2 regions of the Leuconostoc sp. S50 genome follow, and region 2 is predicted to be linked to the other one. Evidence: riboswitches for the same ligand, from Rfam matches in the RefSeq annotation. Region 2 holds a riboswitch; the other holds the start of a gene.
The links. A riboswitch is a leader RNA that binds a small molecule or an ion and turns the genes downstream of it on or off. The one in region 2 is predicted to bind lysine.

Region 1 (15,333 bases), on a different contig from region 2:
TTTTCAATTTCACACTATTGCCGGTCAAATTTACGCCTGCAACATCCCCCTGCCGAATAGCATCACTCGCATGTGGCACATAAGTAGGTTCCTTCACGTTGGTTAGCTTGGTTGTCGCACAATCACCAACGGCATAGACATCCGGATGACTCGTTTGCATGTAATCGTCTACAATAATCGCGCCACGATCACCCAGTGCAACTTGATTAGCAACTAAAAAGGAATTGGGTCTAAACCCAGTTGCATAAATAATACCGTCAGCCTCAAAATGTTGCCCATCAGCTGTCTTGACATGACTAATTTTTCGACTACCATCCTCTAGATTTTCTTCATCAATGCTGCTAATCAAAGCATTCGTGACAATTTTAACGCCATCTTCTACCAATGCATTTTGCATATCAAGCGCAATTTCTTTATCCAAATATCGGTTTAAGATGAAATCTGAAGAATGAATGATTGTGGTTTCAATTTTTAATTCACTCAAAATTTTAGCCATTTCAATGCCAATCGCGCCACCACCAATCACAATACAACTCCGACTTTCAGCCATTAATTGTTTAATTTTGACCGCATCTTCAAATTTTTTGATAACATATAGTTTATCCAAAAAACCATCTTGGACTAAGGACAGACTGGGATATGAGCCAGTCGCAACGACTAATTTATCAAAATGATCTTCTTTTTCCACACCATAAACCATGTCAACATAGTGAATTGACTTATGATTGAGATCAACAGCATCAATCACCGTTTGTGTTTTAACCGTAATATGTTTTTCTTCTAGTTCAGCAATTGTGGTATAACTTGATAACTTCAAAAAATTACTATCGCCACCTAAATAGAGCGGTATACTTTGCGCTACAAAACCAATACTTTTTTGCTTTTCATAAATGATAATGTTACTGTCTGGATTTTCTTCCCTCGCGCGTAACGCACACGCTATGCCGGCGTGACTAGCGCCGATGATTCTAATTTCCATATCACTTCTCCTTGCTCAATATTGGCTATTATAATGTTAATAATCTCCAAAATTTTACTCAATCATCATAAAACTAATATTATTACCTATTTACGTTCATTTTACATGATAAATGTGAATTTTATGTGATTTATAGGTACATTAGAACTAATGTTATTTAGAATGATTATTGATTAAAATGATTATTTAGCGTATGATAGCACTAGTTTAATAATTGGAGGGAAAAAATGACAGTTAATCCATTAAAAGCACAAGATGTTTGGAAAGATGTTGGCGAGCACGTTCAATTCACCGTGCTCAAGTTCAAGAGAATAGATCGCGCAAAGACACAAGCTGCGATTCAGGAATTTGCTGACCGTTCACAGGCAATTATTCGTTCGTTACGCATTCGTGATTCTCATTTGGCAACAGAATCAAGCTTGAAAGTTGCCATTGGATTTAGTGAAGCAGCTTGGGAATATCTTTTCCCAAATCAGCCAAAACCTTCTGAGTTAGAAACATTCAGCGGTGTAAAGGGCCCAGAATACGAAATGCCTGCTTCAACTGGCGATCTTTTTTTCCACATACGCGCTAGTAATGAGGCTGTTGTCTATGAAGCGCAGACACAATTTATGCGTTTTCTAAAAAATATCACTGATGTGGTTGATGAAACTAAAGGATTCCGATATTTTGAGGGACGTGCAATCATTGGTTTTATTGATGGTACGGAAGCGCCGGCCGTTGAAGATGCTGCTGGTTATGCCCTAATTGGTGAGGAAGATCCTAAATTCATCAACGGTGCTTATGCTTTTGCCCAAAAGTGGCATCACAATATGGATTTTTGGGGACATCTCAATAATGAAACCCAAGAAAAGGCAATCGGACGTGAAAAATTCACCGATTTAGAATTAGAAGATGATGATAAATTCAAGAACGCTCACAACGTTGCTTCTAAATTTGAAAAAAATGGCGAAGAACAAAAAATTGTTCGCATGAATGTACCATTTTCAGATCCAGCTTCAGGCAACACCGGTACTTACTTCATTGGGTATTCACGCTATTGGTCAGTTACCAAAGGCATGCTAACAAATATGGTAGAACAGTCTGATTATTTACTCACATTTTCAGATATTTTATCAGGTCAACTTTTCTTTATTCCTTCTCGTGATACTTTAGCTGACATCGCCGATGGTGTTTATAATCAATAAAAAAAGTTACTTCAGTTCATCACTGAAGTAACTTTTTTAGTCTAATAACTGGTTAAGTCCAATTACGAGATGATCTAATTTTGTAACAGCATTTAATGCCATAATGACACCTGGCACAAAAGCAGCACGACTTGTTGTGCTTTGGGACAATGTAAGTTGCTCATCAATGCCACCAAAGTACACTGTTTGTTGCGCAATGTAACCTGGTAAACGCATCGCGTGCACAGGCACATCATGAACTCTTTCGCCACGCGCTTCACCAACACTTGTTTGTGCTGGTGCTTTTTGTCGTGAACTCGCAATCATCCGTGCAGTCTGTTTTGCAGTGCCTGATGGTGAGTCCACTTTTTTGGGGTTATGTGCTTCAACAATTTCCACATCTGGAAAGTATTGCGCTGCCGTTTTTGAGAATTGCATTAACAATACAGCTGACAAACTAAAGTTTGGGACAATTAAAATACCATTTGTCGCTGAAGCTTTAAGGTGAGTGACTTGCGCATCGCTTAATCCTGTCGCACCAATGACTAATGCCATATGATGAGCAATTGCGTACTGGGCGTTCTCATATACGGTCGCTGGTGTGCTCACATCAAGCCAGATATCTGCTGATACATCAATGTCTGCAAGAGATGTCCAAACTGGTATGTCACTATCATGCTGATGACCACTTAAAATGCCAACAATTTCATAATCGGCCTTGAGACCATTTTGGATCGCCTCACCTAATTTGCCGAAACCACCTGCTAAAATAATTTTTGTCATGAATTCTCCAATAAATCATTCAGATGTGCCTTTTCAGCTTCAGCCAAGGCTAAAATAGGCAATCGAACATCTTCTCTAATCAAACCAAGATCAGCCAGTTTTGTTTTAACTGGTGCTGGAGATGGGTAAGCAAACAATGCATTCATTCTTGGTGTCAAATACCGTTGCAATCTGCCTGCTTCTTGCCAATTATTTGTAGCCATCGCTTTAAATAACGCTGTCATCTCATCACCATATAAGTGTGAAGCAACTGAAATAGTACCCGCCCCACCCACAACGTAAGCTGATAAGGTCATCGCATCTTCACCAGTATAAACTGAGAAATCAGTCGTACCAGCAACTTCAGCTGCAATTAAATCAACCGAAGTTGTTTCTTTGATAGCGTTAATGTTTGGATGCTTTGCAAGCTTTAAAACACTGTCTAATGTCAAACCAACCACGGTACGGCCCGGAATATTGTAAAGCATGACTGGTTTGCTAGCAGCGTCTGCTATGGCTTCAAAGTGGGCGATCATCCCTGCCTGACTGGGCTTATTGTAGTAAGGTGTAACCGCTAAAATACCATCAACGCCTGCAATAGCACTTAATTCGCGCGCTGCCATAACAGACTCTTTAGTATTATTAGAGCCAGCATTCGCAATTACTAACGCACGGCCGCTGACTTGTTCGACAATATGCGTGGTTAAAGCCAACTTTTCTTCGTGAGTTAGTGTGGGGGATTCGCCGGTTGTACCTGCAACAACAAAACCTTGCGTACCATGCTGCAACAAATGCTCTATCAAACTATCCAACGCGTTATAATCAATACTGTCATCGGCTGTAAACGGTGTTACAATTGCGGTGATTAAACGAATATTTTCGTACATTTTCAATCTCCTTGCGACATGCGATAAACTAAAAAGGATTTAAGGGCCAAAAATCCGGGCATCAGTGCTGCTTCATCAATGTTAAGCTTGGCACTATGAAGTGGATGGGAATCGTTTACGCCTAACCACAACATCACGCCAGGAATATGCTGTAATAAATACCCAAAATCCTCGCCTGTCATAGCTGGTTTGGCTAATTCAAAGTTGATATTGTCATCTTCCGTCATATAATTAATCAAGTTTTCAGCCAATTTTGGATCATTTTCCACTGGCAAATAACTGCCACTTTCCAAAGACACTTCGATAGTCAAATCGTCGGCTAAGGCAATACCATCAGCTATTTTTTGAATGCGTGCCATCATCGTTTTCAATCCAGCTAATGTCATGCTACGTACTGTACCTTCCAAATGAACACGATCTGGAATAACGTTATTTGCGAAGCCACCTTGGATTGTGCCAATACTGACAACCCCACCTTCAATTGGATCAACACCACGCGAAACAACTGTTTGTAACGTTGTGATCAACTCCGCGGCGCCTACAATTGGATCATGAACCAAGTGAGGATAGGCTGCATGACCACCTTGACCAATGACATCCACCTTTAACTCAGCAGTACCAGCAAATAAAGTGCCTGCTAACGTACTCAAAGTACCAGCAGGTAAATCAGGTTGATCATGAATACCATAGAATTCATCGGGGCGCCATTGCCCTTCAAATAAATTCAGTTCATAAGCTAATTTTCCACCACTCTTTTCTTCTTCTGCTGGTTGGAAAAAGATAATGACATGATCTTCTGGCTGATGTTCACTGAAATATTTAGTAATGGCCAAAGCCAAACTCATGTGAACATCATGCCCACAGGCATGCATGCGACCATCGTGTATTGAAGAAAAGGGTAGCTGCGTATCTTCTGTAATTGGCAAAGCATCAATATCTGATCGGTAACCAATTGTTCTTTTAGGATGGGAACCCTCAAATCTTACTAACAAAGCTGTTGGTAGCTCTGGTACCTCTCTTATAGTCATAAAATCAGTCTGCCATGACTGAACTTTTTTGAGCAAATAATCATGTGTTTGAAATTCGGATAAAGCTAGTTCTGGTATTTGGTGTAATTCACGCCGAAATGTCTGTATATCTGCTTCAGAAACTGTCATTAAAGACTCCTTAGTGCATCAATTAAAGCGGTTTTTTGTTGCGTTTGTTCATCGATTGTTTTGATTACTTTGGCAGGTACACCAGCAACCACCGTGTTTGCCGGTACATCTTTGGTGACAATCGCACCAGCAGCAACAACGGCACCGTCACCAACTTGCACGCCTTCAATGACGACCGCATTTGCACCAACCAAAACATTATCTCCAACTCGCACAGGTTGGGCAGATGCTGGTTCAATCACACCTGCCAGTACGGCACCAGCGCCAATATGTGAATTTTTACCAACAATCGCACGGCCACCAAGGACGGCTCCCATATCAATCATTGTCCCCGCGCCAATCTCGGCACCAATATTAATGACGGCACCAAGCATAATCACAGCTGAATCACCAATGCTAACTTGATCACGAATAATAGCGCCGGGCTCAATTCGAGCATTGATAGCCTTTTTGTCCAGCAACGGTACTGCTGAATTACGTGAATCATTTTCAATCAAAACACTGTCTTCTGGCAAATTTGAAATCAATGGCGCAACATCAGCCCAATCACCGATTAACTGACCAAAAATATCATTACCAAAATGTTTGACTTGGTCTGGCACCTCAGCATTAAGTGATCCTTTATAGGTCACTTTCACAGGTGTTTTTTTGGGTGCATTTGCAATAAAGTTGATCAAACGTTGTGCTTCGTTTTCAGGCATTCTACTATTCTCCTAGAGTATAATCTCGGTCTAATGACACTAAATGTTCAAATGTTTCTCGTTCTACAACCAATTGGTGTTGGCCGTTTTCGACAAATACTACTGCTGGTCTGGGATTGCGGTTATAATTCGAGGCCATGGCATAACCATAAGCACCCGTTGCATTTACCGCTAAGATATCCCCTGGTTTTGTGGCCGGTAAGGCTTGTTGCCAGACTAATACATCACCAGATTCGCAATATTTACCAGCAACCCGAACGACTTCTTCAGTTTGAGCATTCGGTTGATTGGCTAATACGGCTGTGTAATTAGCTTGATATAACGCCGGTCGAATATTATCACCCATACCACCATCAACGGCCAAATAATGACGAATATCAGGAATGTCTTTTCTTGAGCCAATTGTATACAATGTTTTTCCAGCTGGTCCAACAATTGAACGTCCAGGTTCAATCCATATTTCTGGCATTTTCCAATCATATTCAGCAGCTTTTGCTTTCAATACACGGATAATAGCCTGTGCAAATTCACTTTCAGGTAACGGCTTATCCTCATCAGTATATTTAATACCAAAACCACCACCGGCGTTAATGACTTCAGGTTGCCACCCCCAAGCATTAGCCGTATCAGCAAGAAGCGCGGCGTTTTGTTCAAAACCAGTGACATCAAAAATTTGTGACCCAATATGTGCGTGCAAACCACGTAAGTTTAAATGATCATCATTGATGGCAATATCAAAAGCTTCTTTCGCCTGCCCAGATATTAAATCAAAACCAAATTTACTATCTTGCTGACCCGTACTGATAAACTCGTGTGTATGTGCTGAAATGCCAGGCGAAATTCGTAACAGAATGTCCTGTTTAATGGCATTTTTTTCAGCAATTTCAGAAAGTAATTTTAGTTCTAAAAAATTATCGACAATGATAGTTCCGACACCTTCTTTAACAGCAAATGTCAATTCGTCATAACTTTTATTATTACCATTAAAACTTAAATGCGCTGCTGGGAAGCCAGCAGCTAGCGCTGTATATAATTCACCACCAGACACCACATCTGCATGAATGCCTTCCTGAGCGACAACTTGATAGATTGCTTTTGTGGCAAATGCTTTTCCAGCATAACTAATTACAAATGGAATCTTTTCTTGTTCAAATACTTGTTTAAAAGCACGGATTGTCTGTCTGATATGACTTACATCATAAACATACAGCGGTGTGCCATACTTTTGCGCTAATTCAATGGTATCGACGTCTTCAATTGTTAAATGCTGATTCGTATTCGTTGGATAACTCATGCTTTCCCCTTATTCACAATAAAAAGCCATTAGTCTGAGCCTCACGGTTACAGTCTAACGGCTTTTTAATTTACCAATTTTGACAGTTGCCATAGCTCACCGCACGTATGCGACAGTCTAACGGTTCTTAACCCTTAGCCCAACACGTTTCATTTGTAGATAAAACGTATTTCGGCGACGTCCCCTAACCTACCATCAACCCCTACAAGAGCTCCGGCAGGCGCAATGTCAATCGCAACCTCTATGTGAAATATATAAGTATTTAGACTATTATCCCTTGAAAATTAGAAAATGTCAAGGTAATTATTTACTTGTCTTTAATCTTAACTTATAACCTTATTTTGTGAACAAGATAATGATTAAAATTCTTGATCAATAAATGTTAGCCCAAGCTCTTTACCATAGCGTCTTATTGTTGATTCTGCTAAGTTCATTTCAAAAGCTAAATCAATGTAACTAGTCATCCCCTGATTAAACAAAACTTGCATTTGCGCTTTTCTTTCATCTTTTCCGATAGCTGATTCAGTGCCTAATGCTTTAATGCCACGACCAACCATACCCGTATCCGGTTCACTAATCGGTTGATGATCACGTTTATCACGTTGACGCCATGCTTGTGCTGCGGCTTTTTCATCTAGTCGGGTGACTTTGACTGACATATCGTCATCACTTGGTTGTTTACTAAAATGATAGTTTAATCCCACTTGTTATTAGTCCTTTCAATCATGATTGTTGGCGCGAGCCAATATGTCCGCACCATTAATTGGTGATACAATCCCATTATGGTAGACTACCTCTAATAGATCTTCACCAGGTTCGTTTTGCGAAACAGTGATGATTTTATGGTCACGCTGAATGACTTTCAAACGTCCTGATTTTGATGCCTTTGAGACATCAGTTTTAGGCATTTTTTGAATGTTGAGATGATCACCGTTAGATTTCTCGGCATACGCGGCTTTAATAGCAAACCGTTCGGTATCACGTGTGAATCCTTCTTGTAGCAAGCCACCACCAGAACCAACGACCAAATTATCAGCTGACCACCCTTCTGCCATCAGCTTTTCATAAAGTGATACGATGGTATCAGCTTTCATACCGTCACCTTGGATGATACCAACATTATGTTGAATCACGCGATAGCCTTTATCGTTTGTTTCAGTACCAAAAATGTCACCCAAACACCTTAATACCTCTAAATCAATCTGTTCTGGATCACCTGAATCAGGACGCAACACTATTCTACCTGAACGTTTCATAATTCTTGATTTAATTGAATCAGAGCCAATCACATTTTTGACAAAGTTGATGGCATCATAAGAATCAATCACGATCGACAAAACAGCATCTTCTGGTGCACGATCAAGTTGCGCATTCACGTAATCGAATTCACCTTGCCCATCACCATAAGCAGTTGCGACCGAATGTTCAGTCGCCCAAACAGACAAAGCCCGACCTGCAATACCATAAACGTTCTCGAAGTATTGCGACGCCGCCAAATTATCAGATCCTTGAAAATGTAACAAATGCGCAGCACCCCCGCGTTTACCAGATTCCAAACTCGTAGCGCCTCGCAGCCCAAAATCATTCACTGCTAAAAACAAATCATCAACTGAACCAGACTGCTCAAACAATGGCCGCAAACGTTTTTTAATCACCATAGAGTTAGTGGCAATTGTCGTTGGATACCAGACATGCATTAAAATGACTTCCAAAGCATTCAACGTTGTGGCGAACCACGGTGCTGTCGTTTCAATTGTAAATAACGCATTTCCCGTTGGCACAGTCATGCCTTCAGGTAATGCCTTGATAGTAACAGGAAAGTAGCCTAAGTCACGAACTTTTTCCCAGACAGCACGATTAAAGTAAGCTGATGTTCCAAATGTTTGTAAAGACATTTTTTCAGCTTCGTCTATCATATCATCAGTAATTTTGGTATGAAAATAATCATGCAAAATCATCCCCAAACCAAACCAACTGACTTGATCAAACTGACCACCGACACGTGCTTCGCCATAGGAATATAACTTAGTAATATCATCAGGATACTGTAAATGGTGAGTTAACTTGTAAGCATCTGTCGCTATAATTAAATTTTCAGCCATGCTTTATCTCCGTCAATTCAGTCGTGACAAGCATACGAGTCACGTCTGTAAACGTTTCGCCACTATGACGAATCAAGCGCCAATCATATTCTTTATCATCGTTAAATTCATCAATATAGGGTTCAAACTCACCATCAGTTTGTAAAATTAAATAGCCAGCAAAAGCGGCAACAAATTCTGACTCTGTTTCGATGATTCGTGTTAATTGATTGTTATCAAAAAAGCCAACTGCAAGTTTATCAGATTCCCACTGACCTTCAAATGCCCATTTTAAGGTTATCCAGTCTGACATTGTTATACCAAGATTCAACAAATAGTCGACAGATAGGCGAATGTGAATAGGGTGCGTTAGCTTTTGTGTCTCGATACCTTTGGCATCCAATTGCGCTGAAAAAATACCACTGAGCGCTTCTAGTTCACTGACCGTTGGCATGATGGCTTCATTTTCCCAAGCCAAAACGGTTTCACTTTCAACATCAAGTGCATCAGCAATTTCTTGACGGGTCATTTGGGTTAACTGTTGTAATTTTTCAATATTATTCATGGTTTCATCTCATACCATCGGTATTCCGAGGGCTTATCTCATTTTCTTTCTATTGTAACACGAGAGCAATCATTACTTAATTGAATTTATCATAAAACCACCTGATATAGTAGTACATCAGGTGGTTACGATATATTTTATTATTTAGATAACTTCTTTTGTCGGCGTGAAATCATCGCTGAACGAATGATACCAATAATCGTTGGCAACAATGTTACTAAGGCGATCCCTAAAATAATAATTGAAAAATGCGCCTTAACAAACGGAATATTGCCAAACAAGTAACCTGCCCCTGTGGCAATCAAGCTCCACGTAAACGCAGCAATCACGCTGTTTTTCAAAAAGCGGCTATACGGGAACTGACTAATACCTGCCACAAACGGCACAAAGGTTCTCACAATTGGCATGTAACGCGCAATAATGATGGCAACCGCACCCCTTTTCTCGAAAAAGCCCTCCGCTTCTCGAATATGCTCCTCTTTAATGAAGCGCCCAATTAAGGGGTGCCGAATCAGCTGATAACCACCTGTTCGGCCAATCCAAAAGTTCAAAGAGTCACCCAAAACGGCTGCAAAAAAGAAAACAAACATAAACACCCAATGATTTAGTCCGGCATTGAGTCCAGCCGGCGTGGCAGCAATTGCACCCGCAGCAAATAGTAAGGAATCCCCAGGTAAAAAGGGCATGATGACTGCACCAGTTTCAATAAAAATAACTGCGAATAAGATAAGATATGTCCATAAACCAAATGATTGCACCAAATTAGCAATATGAGCATCGATATGTAGAATAAAATCAATTAAAAAAGCCATGATGAGTTTGCGCCGGTCATAATCTGCAACAGCGACGCATTTTCCTTCCAATTTCAGTAATTCTATTTTACCATATCGTTGTTACAACAACGACGCAACTATTGATTGTCGCTTTACTTAGTCGAAAAAAGTCTTTCTAGGGTATTAACATCATCTTCAAAATTCGCAAAAGCACTATCAAGATACTCCCCACTGACCATATCAACCCCTGCTGACTTAATGAGATTAACTGGATAATCGACACCGCCTGAAGCCAAAAAACGATGATAGTGATCTAGCACTTGCTTATCGCCACTCAAGATTTTATTGGCAATCGCACTGGCCACCGCATACGATGTCGCATATTGATAGACATAGAAATTGTAATAAAAATGTGGCACGCTGGCAAAATGTACACTATAACTGTCATCCGGAAAATCATCAACAATCTGCTCACCATTGAATTGATGCTCTAATTGTGTCGCCATTTGATTCAATACTGTTAAAGACAATGCTTGACCATTTTGCTCTGTTTGGTATGTTAGTTGCTCAAATTCTGCAAACTTTACCTGAGTAACAAACGTTCCCAAAAAAGTAGCAATTGATTTGGTACGCAAATAAATTTGCGCGTCACGGTCATTTTGGTATTTTTTGATCAAATAATTTTGCAATAAAATCTCGTTGAGCGTGGAAGCAATCTCGGCATTGAAAGTTGCCGCTTCACTATATTGAACCGGTTGTGTTTGATTACTTCGGACACTGTGTATCGCGTGACCCATTTCATGCACCAAAATATTAGTGCTATACAATTTATTTGTCCAATTTAATAAAATATACGGATGAACTGTTGCAATACCAATTTCAAAACCACCAGAAGACTTGCCGACATTTTCTGCAACATCAATCCAGCGATTATTTAATGCCTCTTTAACTTGGTTAACGTAATCCTCACCAAGTGGCTGCAATGCCTCTAGTGCCAGCTTTTTTCCCTCTTCATAGGTTGTTGGCAAGAAATCTTTACCAGTTAATGGTACAGATAGATCATAGTGATGTAACTGCTCAACCCCAAGCACTTTTTTTCTTAAATCGTAATAGCGGTAAACCGTATTGATATGTTCATGGGTTTTACTGATGAGCACGTCATATAGTGCTTCGGGAATGTTATTTTGTGCTAATTGCTGTGAGCGCGCACTGTGATAGCCACGTAAAGCAGCAATCGTATTTTGACTGTGAACATGGGTATTATAAAGTTTAGCCATGGTGTGCGAAACGCTAATATGCGCATGCGCTATCATATCAACGGCCTTTTTTCTGATGTCACGATTTTGCGACTGAATAAACTGCGAAGCATTCCCCATGGTTAATTCAATTTCATCGCCATTTTCATCTTTCAATGTACCAAAATTCAAATCAATATCATTAAGCGTGTCAAAAATATCATTAGGACTCTGAAGAGTTGCGTTTAACGTACCCAATAATTTTTCTTCTGTCGCTGTTAATTGATGGGCACTATTTAAACGAATTCTGTCAAAATAAAATTGATAATTTAACAATTTTGGTTCTTGCGTCATATATGACTTCAATTTATCGGATTTAATACCTGATATTTCAATTTTGTAAAAAGCTGTCCCCGCGTAAAAAGTTGCCATGAGGTCCTCAGATGCCCCCTTAACTTGCTGGGCAACTGGATTGGTCATATCGCTAGCATACAAAAGTTCTGCATAAGCCCAAGTTTTATCAATATTAACGTCGATCACATTCACTAACTTTTCAGTTGCCAACAATAAATTTTGAGGACTATCACCCAGATGATCTTTAAAGTCCGCAAAATGTTTAATTGTAGCTGTCGTTTGTTGGCACGCATTATCGTAATCTGCTTTTGTTTTAAAAATGTCAGTTAAGTCCCAAGTCAAATTCACCGGAACTTCGGACCGCTTTAGTTTTCTTTTATGAGTCATGATGAGTTTTTCCTTTTCATATTCTAACATTCATCATATCTTTTTAAAATAAAAAAGCAAGCCATTAAGACTTACTTTGCAAAGCTAATTGTTTTAGGTTGTCTCATTGCAATGAGACCAAAGACAATGAGCCATATCGTTGACCCTAGCGCCGGAACACGGGATTCAGGATTGAAAAATAGCGTTATGAACACAAAAACAAAAAATACAATGGCCATTGGCACAAGCACTTTTGGTGCAATCACTAGGAAACCATCCGACATATAATCGTTCGATTGACGATAACGCATGTAGGCAATCAAAATGAGGACATAGATCATCAAAAACAGATCTGTGGATGCACTTGTCACGAAACTAAAAGCATTGGTGATCGTTGGAATTAATGAAATAATTGCAGAAAATGCAACCATTAGAGATGTAAACAAAATTGCTCTCACTGGTAATTTAGCATGAGACATTTTACGGAATGGTTTTATAAATGAAGCTTTTGACTGATAAGCCAAGGCGTAAAAATTACGACTAGCACTAAATAACACCGAATTGAGGGCCGACGCAGCACTAGTTAATACAACAAAGTTCACCAAGGCTGCCGCCCATTTAATGCCAGCCAATTGGAATACCATTACAAACGGGCTCTGATTAGCAGGAATTTTTTGCCAAGGATAAATCGTCATGATAATAAATAACGCACCAAGATAAAAGAACAAGATTCGCCATGGAATTTGATTAATAGCTTTTGGCAAGACAGCACGGGGATTCTCTGTTTCTGCCGTGGTCATGCCAATAAATTCCATACCAACAAAGGCAAACATCACCATTTGAAAAGCATTAATAAAGTTACCAACACCATTTGGAAAAAGACTAAAATGATGCCAAACATTACTGAATGCAACATCACCAACCGTTGTTTTAAAGCCCGTCAATGCCATGATGATACCTGTGGCAATCAGTGCCAAAATAGCTACGATTTTAATCATTGCAAACCAAAATTCCGTTTCACCATACAAAGCAACCGTAACCAAATTCACACATGTCAATAATACCAAAATCACGACTTGAATCAGCCAACTTGGCAAATCTGGCAGCCAAAACTGAATATATTTTGCAACAGCAGTCAACTCGGCCATGCCCATAAACACAATTGTTAGCCAATAAGACCATCGCGCAAAAAAGCCAGCACGATTCCCCATATATTTAGTAATGAAGGTGATAAAAGTATGTTGCGTTGGATCCGCATATAACAACTCACCAATAGCGCGCATCATCACAAACATAAAAAAACCAATGATGAGATAAACCAACAGGATAGATGGTCCGGCAAAATGAATGGAATTTCCAGCACCCATAAACAAACCGGTCCCAATTGTGCCGCCAATAGCAATTAGTTGCACATGTCGATTTTTTAGACCATGTTGCTGCGGTTGATGACTCTCTTTCGTTTCTGACATATTAATATTTAAATTCTCCTTTTACTGCAAAGCACCCTGCGAAATTCGTAGGGTGCTTTTATAACAACGCCATAATTGAACTTTTTAATCGTTAATCGTTTACTTCACGCGAATAGTGTGAAACATCAGTCAATATGATGTTTTGGAAGTCTTCAAATGACATGGTTTGTGTCTTGTCTTCGCCATATTTACGGACTGTGACAGTTTGACCATCAACCTCAGAATCACCTAGAACCAAAGTATATGGAATCTTGTTTGTTTGTGCTTCTCGGATTAAATAACCCATCTTGGCATCTTTAGTTTCAACATGTGCACGCAATCCAGCAGCTTGCAACTTTTGTTGAATATCTCGAGAATACTCGCCATGCGCATCAACATTCACGGGAATGATTTGCACTTGTAGTGGTGCTAACCATGTTGGGAAAGCGCCCTTATACATTTCAATCAAGTAAGCTGTAAAGCGCTCCATTGTGCCCACAATACCACGGTGTAACATAACCGGACGATGGTTATCTTGTCCATCAGCACCAATATAAGTCAAATTGAAACGTTCTGGTAACAGAAAATCAAGTTGAATGGTTGACATTGTTTCCTCACCACCCAATGCTGTCTTAGTTTGGACATCTAACTTGGGACCGTAAAAGGCAGCTTCACCTTCTGCTTCAAAGTAATCAAGGTTAAGATCATCCATTGCGCGTTTCAATTGTGCTTGAGACTTTTCCCACATGTCATCATCATCAAAATACTTTTCTGTATTTTTAGGATCACGATATGACAAGCGGAAACGATAGTCAGTGATGTCAAAATCACGATAAACTTCCATCATCATTGTCAAAATTGATTTAAATTCTTCTTCAAGCTTTTCGGGTTCAACAAATGTATGCCCATCGTTTAAAGTCATTTCACGAACACGTGACAATCCTGTCAAAGCTCCTGATTTTTCATAACGATGCATCATACCAAGCTCTGCAATGCGCATGGGCAATTCTCGATATGATCGTGGCTTATGTTTGAAGACCATAATATGTGAAGGACAATTCATTGGCCGCAACTCTAGGAATTCGCCATCACCCATATCCATTGGTGGGAACATATCTTCACGGTAGTGATCCCAATGCCCCGACGTTTTATACAAATTCAGGTTCGACAACACTGGTGTATAAACATGTTGGTAGCCATTTGCTAATTCTTTGTCGATAATATAACGTTCAACTTGTCGACGAATAGTTGCACCATTTGGTAACCACACTGGCAACCCAGAGCCAACTTCTTGGCTAGTGAAGAACAAGTCTAGATCACGACCAATGGTACGATGATCACGTTCTTTAGCCTCCTCACGACGTTTAACTTCGGCATCGACGTCAGCTTGCTTCCATTCGGCAATACCATAAATACGTTGCATCATTGGATTAGATGATTTACCACGCCAGTAGGCTCCGGCAACTGAAGTTAATTTGAAATGTTTTACCCAACCTGTTGATGGCACAAGTCCACCTTTGTCTAATTCAACATGATCGCCTTGAACAGCAATTGTGATTTTCTCA
Region 2 (15,333 bases):
GTAAATTATTGGTGATTAGGTAATCAAAAACAGACTTATCCACACAAATAATGAGTAGATATTGTAATGTTCGTGTAAATGTCGATTTATTTTTTTTATCCTTGATAAGAAGTCTTAATTTTTAAATTAACGAACATTTGAGATGAATAATGAAGTAATGTTTAGCGAACAAATGTGCTTATCCACATCTGTGGATAACGTTGTGAATAACTGTGGAAAAGTGGTGCTTTAAAGACAGAAATTCAGTTAATTTAATACAAAATACGTTTATAAAGTTATCCACTTATTAGCAAAAAAAGTTAAAAACTGTGGATAATTATTACAAGCGAACAGAACAAAGCTTTATATATAGGCGTTTTAGAAAAAACAAATAAAATTTGTTCGTGTGGATAACTTGATCAAAATCGTAATTACAATAATCTAAAAATAATTAAGAAAGGTTAAATCAGTAATAGACAGTGAATATTAAAATTATCACAGTAGGCAAATTAAAAGAGCAATATTTAAAAGATGGCATTGCAGAATATACCAAACGGTTATCTCGGTTTGCTAAAGTTCATTTGATCGAGGTGCCTGATGAAAGAACACCAGAAAAGGCTAGTGAAGCAGAGAATACGCAGATTATGGCTAAAGAGGGGCAACGTATTCAGGAAAAAATTGGTGCACGTGATTATGTTATCGTTTTAGCCATTGAAGGTAAGCAGTTACCTTCAGAGGTTTTTGCTGAAAAAATGAATCAAATTACGGTGGATGGTTACTCAGATGTAACGTTTATAATTGGTGGTTCATTGGGGTTGTCACCGGAAGTGAAGCATCGCGCTAATTTTAAGATTAGTTTTGGGCTGTTAACCTTGCCACATCAGTTAATGCGTTTAGTTTTGGTTGAACAAGTATACCGTGCTTTTATGATTCAACAAGGGTCTCCCTATCATAAATAGCAAATGATAACAAAAAAAGCCACCTAATAGGTAGCTTTTTTGTAATATTTAAATCGTTGCGTTCTCGGTTACTGTGGCCTGCATTGTTGGCAGACTAAATTCAAAATCATCAGGTACAAGCATACCAACATCTTTCACGATAGTATCACCAGACAGGTAGCCACCTACGCGTTTTGTTAGGCCGACTTTTTTAAAACCAAAGGTAACTGTTGTATGGGCTTTTAATGCTGCTCCTCTGACCTCGCCGGTAGTTGCATCGACCCCTGTGGGAACGTCGACAGCAATAACCGGTTTTTCAATATGATTGGCTGCCTTAATCATTTTTTGCAGACCTTCTGGTAAATCATTATTAAGGCCGACACCAAAAATAGCATCAATAATCAACGTTGCTTCGTTGAAGTCACTTTTTTCAGAGCGAACAACACCGTAGGCCTCAATAATAGACAGCTGTCGTTTGACACTATCTTTGGCCCGATTAACGTTGCCCACAAATTGTAGCGAAACGTTAATGCCCTGTGCATAGAGTAATCGCGCAATGGCAACGCCGTCAGCGCCATTATTGCCTAACCCAGCCAATACCAGAACATGATTGAGATCAAAGTGGCCAGCACCAATGACATCAACTACAGCAATGGCAGCACGTTCAATTAAAACATCTTGTGGCATGCCAATGACATCAATCGTGTATTGATCAATTTGTTGCATTTCGTTTGCAGTTACAAGTTGTGTCATAATTTCCATCATTTCTTCATAGTTGTTAAATCTATTATACGAGGAATTGAGTTGCTAATCAAACTAGTAACGCTTTTATCCTGTCCCAAATACTGGTAGGGGTTGTTGCTTTTTTATTTTGCTGTTTGTTTGCAGCCTTGCTTAATTTATTGACTAATGTCACTCCGGTTTGGTAATCACTATTGCCTGTTGTATAAATTGTTAAAATGTATTTGTCATCAATAATACCGCTAGAGTTGACAATCCAAGTGCCGTTATCGGCGTTGTAATCTGTCATCCAACCATTTTTTAAAGCGACATCTTTAGCGCCGGTACTAACACCCCAGTCTTGTGTATCTGAAATATTACTCATCAAGGATAAAATATAAGATTTTGAGGTTGTATTTAATAATGAATTTTTGTTATATAGTTGATCAAGTATTTTATTTTGTTGGCTAGCAGTGGCCATTGTTTCACCGAAATAAGTGGCCTGTGTGATTTTAACATCAATGCTGTGCCAAAAATTATTTAGACCATCATCACCACCAATTTCTGTCCATAATGCCGTAGCAGCATCATTGTCAGAATTAGTAATCATTTGTGTTGCATTTTCTTTTTCATCAGCAGTTAAGGTTTCGCCAGCATTTTGTTTTTGGATCATAAGTGCTTCCAAAATGGAAACCTTAATGGTTGACGCCATCATGATTTTTTTTGTTTTACTATTGCGATAGGTATAAGTTTTACCGGTGGATAAATCACGAATACTGGCAATAACAGTTGCGTCACTGTCAGTTTTCTTGATGACTTTTTTCCAACTAATGGTTGGATTTTGAATGGTACTTGCGCTTGCTGTCGTTACTATGAAAGAACTGGCTAGAAAGATAATCAGTATTTTACGCATAAAATGATCCTTAATATCGCACTAAACTAAGTATATCATAATTCAAAAATATTAAACGGAACTTAAATTGGTCATTTGACAAATAAGAAAAATTAGAATACAATAATAACAATTTAAAAATCATAGAGGTTGCTATTGACATCAGTAGCTTGTGGAGTATTTACAGATACGAGGAAGCAAGTCAAAGGGGAAATAGCCGAAGCACTAGTACTGTAAGGTTAGTTAGCTGGGTCGTTAGTCAATAACTGGCGAACTGTCGCGCAAGCGGGGTGCTATGTGGTTGATTGCAATATAATTGGAATCCATGGCTACTAGTTTGTGTGCTGTGGATTTTTTCTATATAGAAAGGCGAGTGTGCGACATTGATTTAATGGACGCACTTAAAGGAACTAATGGTAGAAGCAATTACAAGACCAACTGAAATGACAATTTCTTTGGCGGCAGTTAAAAATAACATTGAAGTGGTTAAAGCTACTTCTGGTGCTGATAAAGTTTTTCTAGCTGTAAAATCAAATGGTTATGGTCACGGTTTGCATACAATGGCTGAAGCTGCAGTGGCCGGTGGTGTGTACGGCCTTGCTGTTGCTATCATTGATGAAGCGCTAGCGCTACGACACCAACGTTTGACAGTTCCTATTTTGATTCTAGGCATTTCACCAGCAGAGTACGCCGAATTAATGGCTGTGCAACATATTATGGCGACAGTTGTCTCGATAGATTGGCTGAAAACAGCAGCACAACACTTGAGTGGTGAACAGCGTTTGCCAGTAACTTTGGGACTAGATACGGGAATGGGGCGCATTGGTTTTCGAGAACGTTCTGAGGTGGCCGAAGCAATTGCTTTTGTACAGGCACATGCAGATAAATTCGAATATGTCGGTTTGTGCACCCATTTTGCTGAATCCGATTCATCTGACACTCGCTATTTTGAGAAGCAGCTCAAACGTTGGCATGCTTTGACTGACGGTTTACCAAAACCTGAGTATTATCATGTAGCGAATTCTGGTGCAGCATTATATCATCCAAATGAAGTACCACATGAAGTTGTTCGAGTTGGCACTGTGATTTATGGTATTGAACCATCTCGTGGTGAGTTAGCTGATGGACATGATTTGATGCCCGTATTATCATTACGTAGTCAGATGAATTTTGTTAAAAAATTACCAGCTGGAGAAGGCATTAGTTACTCTCATATTTATACTACTTCCGAAGACGAGTGGATTGGGACAGTTCCTATTGGTTATGGAGATGGTTGGTTGCGTTCATTAACTGGTTTTAATGTGATTGTTGACGGACAATATGTACCAATTGTAGGACAAATCGCCATGGATCAATTGATGATTCGGTTGCCACATGAATATCCACTTGGCACAACAGTAACATTTATCGGCGTGGACGGTGATTTAGAAAACACGGTAGAAGATGTCGCGCAATATGCCAAATTAGCACCATGGGAAATTACCACAGGTTTCCATGAACGGATACATCGTATTTTAGTAGATTAGGAGAAAATCATGACAAAATCATATAATGTCGCTATTTTAGGTGCCACGGGTGCTGTGGGGACGAGACTTATTGAACAACTGGGACAGTCTACAATACCAGTAAATTCGTTGAAATTATTGGCTTCACCACGATCAGCAGGTAAACAATTAGAATTTAAAGGTGAAAAAATTACCGTTGAAGCGACCGCGCCAGACAGCTTTGATGGTGTTGATTTGGTTTTGGCAAGTGGTGGTGGCTCAGTTTCAGCCCAATATGCGCCAGAAGCAGTTAAACGCGGGGCAGTGGTTGTTGACAACTCGAGTTATTGGCGCATGAACGATGAGGTGCCCCTCGTTGTTCCTGAAGTTAATGAAAGCGCATTATCATCGCATAATGGCATTATCGCAAATCCTAATTGCTCGACCATTCAAATGGTGGTCGCATTAGCACCTATTAAACAACAATTTGGGTTGAAGCGGGTCATAGTATCAACATATCAAGCTGCGTCAGGTGCTGGTCAGTCTGCTTGGAATGAATTGGTGGCCGAAACAACTGCTTATAATGCTGGTGAACCAGTACACGCTAACATTTTACCTGTCAAAGGGGCACAACATCATTATCCATTGGCATATAACTTATTACCACAAATCGACGTTTTTGAAGATGATGGCTATACACATGAAGAATGGAAAATGATCCATGAAACTAAGAAAATCATGTTTGGTGACAAAAATTCTAAAGCTGTCAAAGTAACGGGTACAGCTGTACGCGTCCCTGTACCTATTGGACATGGGGAAACGGTTTATTTTGAAACTAATGACGGCGCCGGAGCGACAACCGCTAGCATTCAAGCAGCTTTGCGTTCAGCTGCTGGCGTTGTGCTAGAAGATAATCCAGCAGAACAATTATATCCACAACCAGTTAATGCAGCTGGTAAACGCGAGACATTTGTTGGTCGTGTACGTCCTGATTTGGAAAATGATGATAGTTTCCACATGTGGGTTGTGTCAGACAATCTACTAAAAGGTGCGGCATGGAATACGGTTCAAATTGCAGAGCGTCTTGTAGCACTCAACTTAGTTAAGGTGCCGGAAGGTGCGTCCGAGAAGTTTCCAGTGACAAAATAAAAAAGTGCCAGTAAGCGCTTTTTTATTATCATTCATTTTTTAAAGATTAAGATCATGCAATATCGGTGTGGGTGGCGTGTTACAATTGAGGCATGATAATCAATGAAATCATTATAATCATCGTATTTTTCAGCTTAGCTATATTGCTGAATTACCAAATTAGGACGAATGTGGCGTCTTTACAAGTTGGCGCATACGTGCTTTTTATGCTTGCCGTTTTTGGGTATTTCATGTATACATTTTTTCGGCCTGATAATAATGTCGTTTATCATGTTGCATTGATAGTTGGCATGATTGGTGATTTTTTGGGATTGAGTCTTTTATTAGTTTTGCTGTTTTATAGCTATAAGAAGTGGCATCAGTCAGGGCATACAGTGACTAACATCATTTTGTCGGGCATGATTATTTTTTATGTTGTGCTCAATGTCTCTATTTATTTACCACAATGGCTGCCATCAGATATCTGGCAATTACGCGGTGTCATTTCATGGTTGGCTTTATTTGTGTTATGGCAATTTTTACGTTTTTTCATTACGAGTTTGATTTACGGATTGGTTGTCAAGCGTCCCGAAGTAGGTCCATTGGTGGTATTGGGCGGTGGATTGGTTGATGGCTATTTTGTTGGTCGCATTGTTAGTCAACGTATTAAAGCAGCTGTTAAAGATGCTAAACAAATGACGCCCTATCCGATGATTGTTTTTTCAGGTGGTCAGGGGGAAGATGAGCTGATATCAGAGGCTCAAGCCATGCGAGATTATGCTGTGAAAGAGCTTCATGTCCCGATTGAAAAGACAAGGTTAGAAGATCAATCACGCAATACGTTTGAAAACATCAGAAATTCATCAGAAATGTTACACACGCCATTTACCTTTTATAGTAGTGATTATCACATTTTGCGGGGTGCAACATTAGCGCAACAACAAAAGGTAACTGCTAGTGGGCGTGGTGGTAAGAGCCCTTTCCCATATCGAATTATTGCTTTTTTGCGCGAGTTTTCTGGTGTGATGAATATTAAAAAGAAAGCACAGATTGTTTGGGGTAGTCTTTTATTCTTTGTAGCAATGGCAGTAGTTATAATAGTTTTTAGATAAAAATATATACAACTGTTATAAAAGTATGATATGTTATTAGATAACTTTAATTTTGCTTAGTTTGGAGAGAAAATGAGTATTTTTAGTAAGTTAATGTGGTTTTTTAAGGCCAATAAGCGGCTCTACATCTTAGGGTTGTCTTTTTTGTTGCTGACGGAAATTTCACAAATGGTATCGCCAGCGCTTATTGGGCGGTTTACCGATATTTTAGTAGCGCGAGAAGTCACCAGTCAAAATTTATTGATTTATGGTGGTGGCATTCTACTGTTTTCGATTTTAATGTATGGCTTTCGTTATGCATGGATCACGCATATATTTCAAGGGTCAGCTTTGTTAGAGCGCACATTAAGGCAACAATTATTTGATCATTATATGCAAATGGATACGACGTTTTACCAACGTCGTCGTACTGGTGATTTGATGGCACATGCAACTAATGATCTTTCGGCAATTCAAAGAGTTGCTTCTGGTGGTGTGTTAATGCTAGTTGATTCGATCGTTATTATTATATTCACAGTCATTTCAATGGCCTTTGTTGTCGATTGGCGCTTGACACTGATTGGTGTTTTGCCACTGCCCTTGCTGGCTTGGGGTGTCCGCTATTTGTCACCAAAGATTAGACGTGCCTTTACTGCCTCGCAAGAAGCTTTTTCACGGCTTTCTAATAAATCACAAGAATCAATTGCTGGAATCAAAGCGATTAAAACTTTAGGACAAGAACAACAAGACGTCGCATCTTTTACAAGTGAAGTCCAAAACACAATTGCAATCAATAAAAAGGTGGCTAGAATTGATTCAATGTTTGGGCCCATGGCAACGCTTGTGATGACAATTAGTTATGTGGTTATGGTGACGTATGGTGGTTCTTTGGTCACAAATCAGACAATCACGATTGGTCAACTGGTTTCTTTTTCTACTTATTTAGGTTTGTTAGTCTGGCCAATGTTTGGTTTGGGACAATTATTCAATGTGTTGGAACGTGGCAACGCATCATACATGCGAGTTCAGGAAATTCTGGCAGAAAAATCGGCTATTATTGAAGATGAATCAGGTCGTGAAACTTTAGCTCATGGGGATGTTACCATAAACATTGATGAATTTAAGTACCCTGATGACGAGACAACAACTGCTTTATCTGATGTTCATTTGACAATCAAAGCTGGCGAAACGCTAGGGTTAGTTGGCCGTGTCGGTGCCGGAAAAACCACACTAATCAAATTGCTGCTGCGTCAGTTTGACGATTATCAAGGAAATATCACTGTGGGTGGTTTTGATATCAAACAATATAAGTTAAAAGCTTATCTGAAAGCAATTGGCTATGTGGCACAAGAAAACTTTTTGTTTTCAACGACAGTATTGGATAATATTCGCTTTGCAGATTTGACTAAAACAAGGGAAGAAGTTGAGGCAGCTGCAAAAAAAGCTGCCTTTCACGACGATGTTTTAGGTTTTCCAGCGGGCTATGAAACAGAGGTAGGGGAACATGGTGTTAGCTTATCTGGTGGGCAAAAGCAACGCTTGGCTATTGCGCGCGCTTTAATTGTTGATCCAGAAATTTTGATACTAGATGACGCCTTATCAGCTGTTGATGCACGCACGGAGAAACAAATTTTGGGTGCGTTAAAAGCAGAACGACAAGATAAAACGACTATTATTGCTGCTCATCGTATTAGTTCGGTCATGAATGCTGATGAAATTATTGTTTTTGACGATGGTCAAATCAAGGAACGCGGTACGCATGCGGAATTGTTAGCGTTAAACGGTTGGTACGCGCATATGTATGCGCAACAGCAATTAGCGACACAATTAGATGAACAGTTGTCTGCAAAGGAGGAAAATGATGCCTGAGAAAAATGAATCAGTTTGGGCTAAAAGTATTCCCGTAAAAGAACAACTTCATGTTATTTGGACGTTAATCAAGATGGCTAAGCCATTTCGAGCGATGTTCATTTGGGCTTTGTCAATTGGGGCCGCTTTTGCATTATTGCAGGCCGCCGCGCCACGTGTGATTTCGTATTATATGACAAACTATTTGCATCAAACGACGAGTGTCCCTTTACAGATAACAATTAGTTTTGCTGTATTGGTGGCTGTCATTCGGATTTTACAGGCAATCACGGATGCTTTGAATGCCTATTACTTTTCGGTGGCGGGTGAATATGCTTTAGAGGATATTCGAGTTCGTGTCTTTAAAAAATTGCACACGCTAGGGATGCGATTTTTTGATCAAGTACCTGCGGGATCATTAGTGACGCGTGTGAACAATGATACAGCGTCGCTTGCTGACTTTTGGCGATTTTTTATGGAATTAACATTTGCTGTCATGAGTATGATTGGTGCCTATATCGGTATGTGGACAGTTGATGTGAAAGCAACGCTACTTATGTTAGTCGTTGTGCCCTTCATTGTTGCTAGTATCATTGCTTATCAGCGATTTTCATCGAGCCTTTTTCGGCACATGCGAGAAAGGTTGTCGGCACTGAATGCAAAAATTGCTGAAAGTATTACTGGTATTGATGTGATTCAAGAGTTTTACCAAGAAGACCGCTTTAAAAAAGAGTTTTCAAGAATTAACGGTGAATACTTTAATGCTAGATTTAAAATGGTTAAGGCAGATGCATTATTACTCGAGCCTATGATTGACATGTTATTAGGTGGTGCAACAGTGCTAATCCTTTGGTATTTCGGTGAATTGTCAATGCATACAGTGGTAGCCGCTGGTGTAATTTATGCATTTACTACCTATTTAAATAACATTTTTGGACCATTAGAAAATATTATGAGTTTATTCAGTCCATTTCAAGAAGGATTGGTGTCTGGCTACAGAATTTTGGGTATTTTAGCGGATGAAACATATTCCCCTGCTCAAAATGTTAATGCGCAAGGCGATGTTACCGATGGCAAGATAGAATTTAAGCACGTTAATTTTAGTTATGATAGTCAGCATCAAATTCTGAAGGACCTGACATTTACAGCTAATCCAGGGGAAACGATCGCCTTGGTGGGACATACAGGATCTGGGAAAAGCTCAACGATAAATACATTGATGCGTTTTTATGAGTTTCAAAGTGGCGAAATCTTGATTGACGGGCAGGATATTCGAGATATTAGCATGAAAAACTTACGTCAAAAAATGGGATTAGTTTTGCAAGAACCGTTTATGTTTTTTGGTGATGTAGCTTCTAATATCCGAATGTATGATGACAGTATTTCTGACGCGCGTGTGAGGGAAGCTGCCGAATTTGTAGGTGCCAATACTTTCATTGAAAAATTAGATAATCAATATAGCGCCAAAGTTCAAGAAGGCGGTTCTGGTTTTTCTGCCGGGGAAAAACAATTAATTAGCTTTGCACGAACTATTGTGCAAGACCCTAAAATTTTAATTTTGGATGAAGCAACGGCAAATGTCGACACTGAGACTGAAACCTTGATTCAAAAGTCACTTAAAAAAATGCGCGAAAATAGGACAACTATTGCTATTGCGCATCGACTATCTACCATTAAAGATGCTAATTTAATCCTTGTTTTGGATGAAGGACGAGTCGTTGAACGTGGTACGCACGAGTCGTTGTTAGCGCAGAGAGGACGTTATTATGACTTGTATCGTTTGCAAGGCGCCAATGATGCTATTGTTGAATAAAGGTTGAAATTAATATATTTGTTATAAAACCTGACATAACTTTGACTAAATTGACAAAATGTGCGTAAAATGGAACTAGAACAGACTGGACTAGAACTCTACGTTCGTCCAGTTTTTTTGATATCGTGAGTGCTTAAGGCAATCACAACGAGTGAAAAGGAGAATTAGGTCATGTCAATGATTGAATTTAAGAATGTTGAGAAATATTACGGGAATTTTCATGCACTTAAGAACATTAATTTGGAAATTGATGAGGGCGAAACAGTTGTTTTGATTGGACCATCAGGATCAGGAAAATCAACTTTAATTCGTGCCGTTAATGGATTGGAAGAAATTCAAGAAGGTCAGTTACTTGTCAACGGCTTTGATCTTCATGATCCTAAAACTGACATCAACCGTATTCGTAAGAATGTTGGCATGGTGTTCCAACACTTTAATTTGTATGATAACAAGTCAACAATTGAAAACATCATGTTAGCACCACGTCTTGTTTTAAAAAGAGACGAAGCTGAAAACAAAAAAATGGCAATGGCATTGTTAGAAAAAGTCGGCTTGGCAGACAAGGCTGCTAATATGCCTTCCGAACTTTCTGGTGGTCAAAAGCAACGTGTTGCGATTGCTCGCTCACTGGCCATGCAACCAAAGGCGCTTTTATTTGATGAACCTACCTCAGCGTTGGATCCAGAAATGATTGGTGATGTTTTGGATGTTATGCGTGACATTGCTAAAGATTCGTCAATGACCATGCTAGTTGTGACGCACGAAATGAGTTTTGCTAAGGCAGTTGCTGACCGTGTTATCTTTATGGCTGATGGTCAAATTCTCGAAGATAGCTCAACGGAAGCGTTCTTTAATAATCCAAGTGAACCACGAGCGCAACAATTCTTGAGCCAGGTCGAGCATCACTAAAATTTAGATTGGGAGGAAAAGTGTTAAAAATTTTATTGATGCCAACAATAATCGGTAAAATTTTTAATGCAACATTATTATGGAAAAAGCTAAAAAAAGACAATTCGGCATTATTGCCACAATCGTCTTAGCTGCCGTTATTGTCCTCGGTCTAATGTGGGCAACAGCTACCGCTAAGAAAAATCAAGAACATCAAGACACTTTGGCACGTGTTGAAAAACTGGGTCGAATTGTGTGGGGTGTTAAAGCAGATACAAAATTATTTGGTTTGATGGATACAAAAACTGGTGTTTCTAAAGGATTTGATGTTGATATTGCCAAAGCGCTGACGGTACAGTTATCCAAGCAAACTGGTGTGCCGATGTCTGCTGAATTTGTACCCGTTTCATCATCCTCAAAAATTCAACTTTTAAAAAATACCAATATTGATGGTACTGTTTCCACAATGACTATCACGCCAGAACGTGAAAAAATTATTGACTTTACAAAACAGTATTTTGATGCCGGACAATCAATTCTAGTTAAAAAAGATTCGGGCATCAAGTCAATTAAGGATATGAATGACTCAAAGTACACGATTATCGTGGTCGTAGGTACAACAGCTGCGGAAGAAACTAAAAAGTTCGCACCTAAAGCGAAATTGTTGGCCGTTCAAGACTATGCAACTGGCATGCAAGCATTAAAGGCCGGACAAGGTCAAGCAATGTCAACCGACAATGCGATCTTATATGGTTTTGCAACTGAAAACCCTGATTATCAAATTGTTGGTGGCACATTTACACACGGACCTTATGGTATTGCCTTTGATAATGATCAAGGACCAATGATTCGAGAGACCAATAAAGCCTTGGCTACATTGAAGAAAAATGGTGTATACAATAAATTGATTAAAAAATGGTTCAGCAATGTGCCGGGTCTCGATTGGCATGAATTGGAGGCGAAATAATGGATTTATTACAGAATAATTTTTCGACATTTTTGCAAGGATTCGGTTATACGTTATTATCAAGTGTTATTGCGCTAGTTGTCTCAATGATTCTGGGTACTTTCTTTGCTATTTTGCAAATTTTACCCCAAAAATGGGTACAAAAAATTGGTAACATTTACGTTCAGGTTTTTCGTAATATTCCCTTGTTGATTATCACTTTCTTTTTCTTCTTAGTTGTTGCGAAAATGATACCAATGAATGGGTTCACCGCTGGGACGATTGCCCTATCACTATACACATCAGCCTTTATTGCAGAAACCGTCCGCGCGGGTATTTTATCAGTGAACAGTGGACAAATGGAAGGTGCTCGTGCTAATGGTTTATCTTTCTGGCAGGCGATGCAACACATTGTCTTACCACAGGCGTTTAAAATAGCCTTGCCATCACTGGGTAATCAATTCATTAATTTAGTAAAAAACTCATCTATTTTGGCTTTTGTCGGTGGTCTTGATTTGATGTATCAAGGTAATATGGTTGCAGCTAACACATTTGATACGTTTGGCACATACATTATTGTTGCGCTTTTCTATCTAGTGATTACCCTACCATTGAGTTACTACATGCAGCATCTTGAACGTAAACTAAAGCACGCGGCTTAAGGAGGACATTATGGTTACATTAGGAATTTTTGACGCCTTTACACCACAGAACGTCCAATATTTGTTGGGTGGTTTAGGCATTACAGTTGGTGTTTCAGTTATTTCAGTTATTTTAAGTTTCATTGCAGGTTCGGTGATCGGTATTATTCAATTTGAGAGATTACCGTATTTTTCAAAGTTCGTTGGGACAATTAATAATATTATCCGTAACTTACCCTTGCTATTGATTATTTTCTTTGTTTATTTTGCCTTACCAAAATTAGGCATTCACTTGCCGATATTCTGGGCAACAGTGGTTGCTATGAGTACGTTTGAGTCTTCAATGTTGGCTGAAATTGTTCGTGGCGGACTTGAATCAATTGATAAAGGTCAGTTTGAAGGTGCACGTGCCAACGGTCTTTCTAACTTGCAAACAATGTTTTACATTGTATTGCCACAAGCTTACAAGAAGATGATTCCACCAATTATTTCACAGTTAATATCATTGGTTAAGGATACGAGTTTGGCAATGGGAATTGTTTTGTCAGAAATGACTTATCGTGGTCAAATTATCTATGCACAGAATTCAACGTATATCATTCCTGTGTTGATTGTGATTACCCTAATTTACTTCTTACTAAACTATGGCTTGTCATTGATTGCAAGATGGTTTGATAGTAAGTTAGCTTAAATTGATGAGAGAGAATTAACGCTAATTGTGATAAAAGGTTCAAATAAGGTTCGCGTTATCAGTGCAATTCTAGTAAAAACGTTATATTATACGTTAAATCACAGTAAAATCTTAAAAGATAACAAAATGAATTGCAAATGAGAAATACACATGGTAAACTAATATCATTGTTAGCAAAAAAGTATATCGGGAGGATATATTAACATGGATACATGGAAAAAATGGGCAATCGGCGCAGCCGTTGTCGTTGTGGTAGGTGGCGGAACCCGCGCCGCAGGCCTCTGGGGTGGTTCAAATGAATCATCCAGCGCACTTAAGTTTTCTTTTCCAACAGAAATCCAAACATTGGATATCTCAAAGAATACGGATACTTACTCTGGCACAATTATTGGTAACACAGGCGCCAACTTGTTGCGTGTGAACGCCAAGGGTAAGGCTGTTCCTGAATTGGCTAAGTCAGTTAAGGTTTCAAAAGATGGTTTGACTTATACGGCAACTTTGCGAAGTGGCTTGAAGTGGTCTGATGGTTCATCTTTGACAGCAAAAGACTTCGTTTATTCATGGCAACGTATTGTTGATCCAAAGACAGCTTCACAATATTCTTACCTTGCCTCAGGTGTGAAGAATGCTGATGCCATTACTGCAGGTAAAGCTAAAGTTAGCACTTTGGGTGTCTCAGCAAAGGGCAATGTTATTACGTTCAAGCTTGAACGCCCAATGCCACAATTTAACTATTTGTTGACATTTGCTAATTTCATGCCACAAAAGCAAAGCTTTGTTGAAAAGCAAGGTAAGAAGTATGGTACAACTTCTGCAAAGCAACTATATTCTGGTCCTTATAAGTTTGAAGGATGGAATGGTACTAACAACAGCTTTAAGTTAGTAAAAAATGATAACTATTGGGATGCCAAGAGTGTTAAGACAAAAGAAATCGACTACTCTGTTGTTAAAAAGCCAGAAACGGCCGTTCAATTGTATAAGCAAGGCAAGCTAGACCGCGCTTCAATCTCAACACCTGAACTATATGCTGCCAACAAGAGCAATAAGGATAAGGTGAAGGTTCCCGAAGCAACCACAGCTTATATCGAATATAACCAAACCGGTAAGAACAAGTTCTTAGCTAACACGAAGATTCGTCAGGCTTTGAATCTTGCAACTAACCGTAAAGAATTGGTTGATCAAGTAACATCTGGTATTTCAACACCAGCTACTGGCTTAGCACCACAAGGTTTGGCTAAGACTGCATCAGGTGAAGATTTGGCTAAGTACGTAGCACCTGGCTACAAGTACGATGCTAAGGCAGCTGCTAAGTTGTTCGCTGAAGGTTTGAAAGAAGTTGGTGAAACAAAGATGACTTTGACAATCACTTCTGATGCTGACAGTTCAACTGCCAAGACAACTTTGGATTACCTGCAAGGTTCACTACAAAAGGCTTTGCCAGGCTTGAAGGTTGAAGAAAAGTTTGTCCCATTCAAGCAACGTTTGTCAGATGCACAAAATCAAAATTTTGATGCTATTGTATCTCTTTGGGGTGGTGACTATCCAGAAGGCTCAACATTCTATGATTTGTTTAAGGATGGTGCTTCATACAATGATGGTCAATTCAAGAATACGACCTATACTACAGCTGTTAACAAGGCAGAGACAACAGACGCTTTGAATGATGCAGCACGTGACTCAGATTACAAGACTGCTGAAGCTGCTTTGTATAAAGAAGCTAACTTCAACCCATTGTACTTCCGTGCAGGATATTCATTGGCTCGTCCAAGTGTTAAGGGCATTATCACTAACACTACTGGATTGAACATTGATTTCAAATACGCCTACCGTAAGTAAGTAATTTATGATAGAATTAAACTACATTTAATTAAAAATGAGAATTGACATATGTCAATTCTTATTTATTAGGAAGTCAAGACTATGGTGAAATACATTTTAAAGCGATTGGCGCTTTTGATTTTCACGTTATTCTTAGTGATTACTGCAACTTTTTTCCTGATGCAAATTATGCCTGGAACACCGTTCAATAACCCTAAGCTAACGCCACAAATGATTGCCCAATTGAACAAAGCATATGGATTGGATTTGCCGCTTTGGCAACAATATCTTCATTACTTGGTAAACGCCTTTCGTGGTGATTTTGGAACATCATTCCAATATCAAAACCAAAGTGTTAGTATGCTGATTGGTCAGCGTCTACCAATTTCTGCACAACTTGGCGCACAAGCCCTGGTTGTAGGCGTTATTGCTGGTTTGCTCATGGGTGCCGCATCA

Region 1: another riboswitch for lysine. It lies ahead of lysA (diaminopimelate decarboxylase); the one in region 2 lies ahead of alr (alanine racemase).

Annotation. Positions count from the first base shown of each region.
Region 1 covers NZ_JACVUE010000001.1:331,280-346,612, reverse strand. The annotation lists gene IAE53_RS01615 (FAD-dependent oxidoreductase) at 1-979, opposite strand, end outside; gene IAE53_RS01610 (Dyp-type peroxidase) at 1,207-2,166, shown strand; gene dapB (4-hydroxy-tetrahydrodipicolinate reductase) at 2,203-2,928, opposite strand; gene dapA (4-hydroxy-tetrahydrodipicolinate synthase) at 2,925-3,794, opposite strand; gene IAE53_RS01595 (N-acetyldiaminopimelate deacetylase) at 3,797-4,951, opposite strand; gene dapD (2,3,4,5-tetrahydropyridine-2,6-dicarboxylate N-acetyltransferase) at 4,951-5,652, opposite strand; gene lysA (diaminopimelate decarboxylase) at 5,657-6,946, opposite strand; lysine riboswitch at 7,031-7,198, opposite strand; gene IAE53_RS01580 (hypothetical protein) at 7,306-7,650, opposite strand; gene IAE53_RS01575 (nicotinate phosphoribosyltransferase) at 7,666-9,048, opposite strand; gene IAE53_RS01570 (XRE family transcriptional regulator) at 9,041-9,592, opposite strand; gene IAE53_RS01565 (VTT domain-containing protein) at 9,733-10,404, opposite strand; gene pepF (oligoendopeptidase F) at 10,518-12,341, opposite strand; gene IAE53_RS01555 (amino acid permease) at 12,413-13,789, opposite strand; gene thrS (threonine--tRNA ligase) at 13,881-15,333, opposite strand, start outside.
Region 2 covers NZ_JACVUE010000003.1:84,020-99,352, reverse strand. The annotation lists gene rlmH (23S rRNA (pseudouridine(1915)-N(3))-methyltransferase RlmH) at 459-938, shown strand; gene IAE53_RS04350 (NAD(P)H-hydrate epimerase) at 987-1,670, opposite strand; gene IAE53_RS04345 (serine hydrolase) at 1,729-2,550, opposite strand; lysine riboswitch at 2,666-2,833, shown strand; gene alr (alanine racemase) at 2,943-4,055, shown strand; gene IAE53_RS04335 (aspartate-semialdehyde dehydrogenase) at 4,065-5,162, shown strand; gene IAE53_RS04330 (YdcF family protein) at 5,255-6,253, shown strand; gene IAE53_RS04325 (ABC transporter ATP-binding protein) at 6,326-8,101, shown strand; gene IAE53_RS04320 (ABC transporter ATP-binding protein) at 8,094-9,893, shown strand; gene IAE53_RS04315 (amino acid ABC transporter ATP-binding protein) at 10,065-10,802, shown strand; gene IAE53_RS04310 (transporter substrate-binding domain-containing protein) at 10,882-11,748, shown strand; gene IAE53_RS04305 (amino acid ABC transporter permease) at 11,748-12,389, shown strand; gene IAE53_RS04300 (amino acid ABC transporter permease) at 12,400-13,059, shown strand; gene IAE53_RS04295 (peptide ABC transporter substrate-binding protein) at 13,264-14,895, shown strand; gene IAE53_RS04290 (ABC transporter permease) at 14,980-15,333, shown strand, end outside.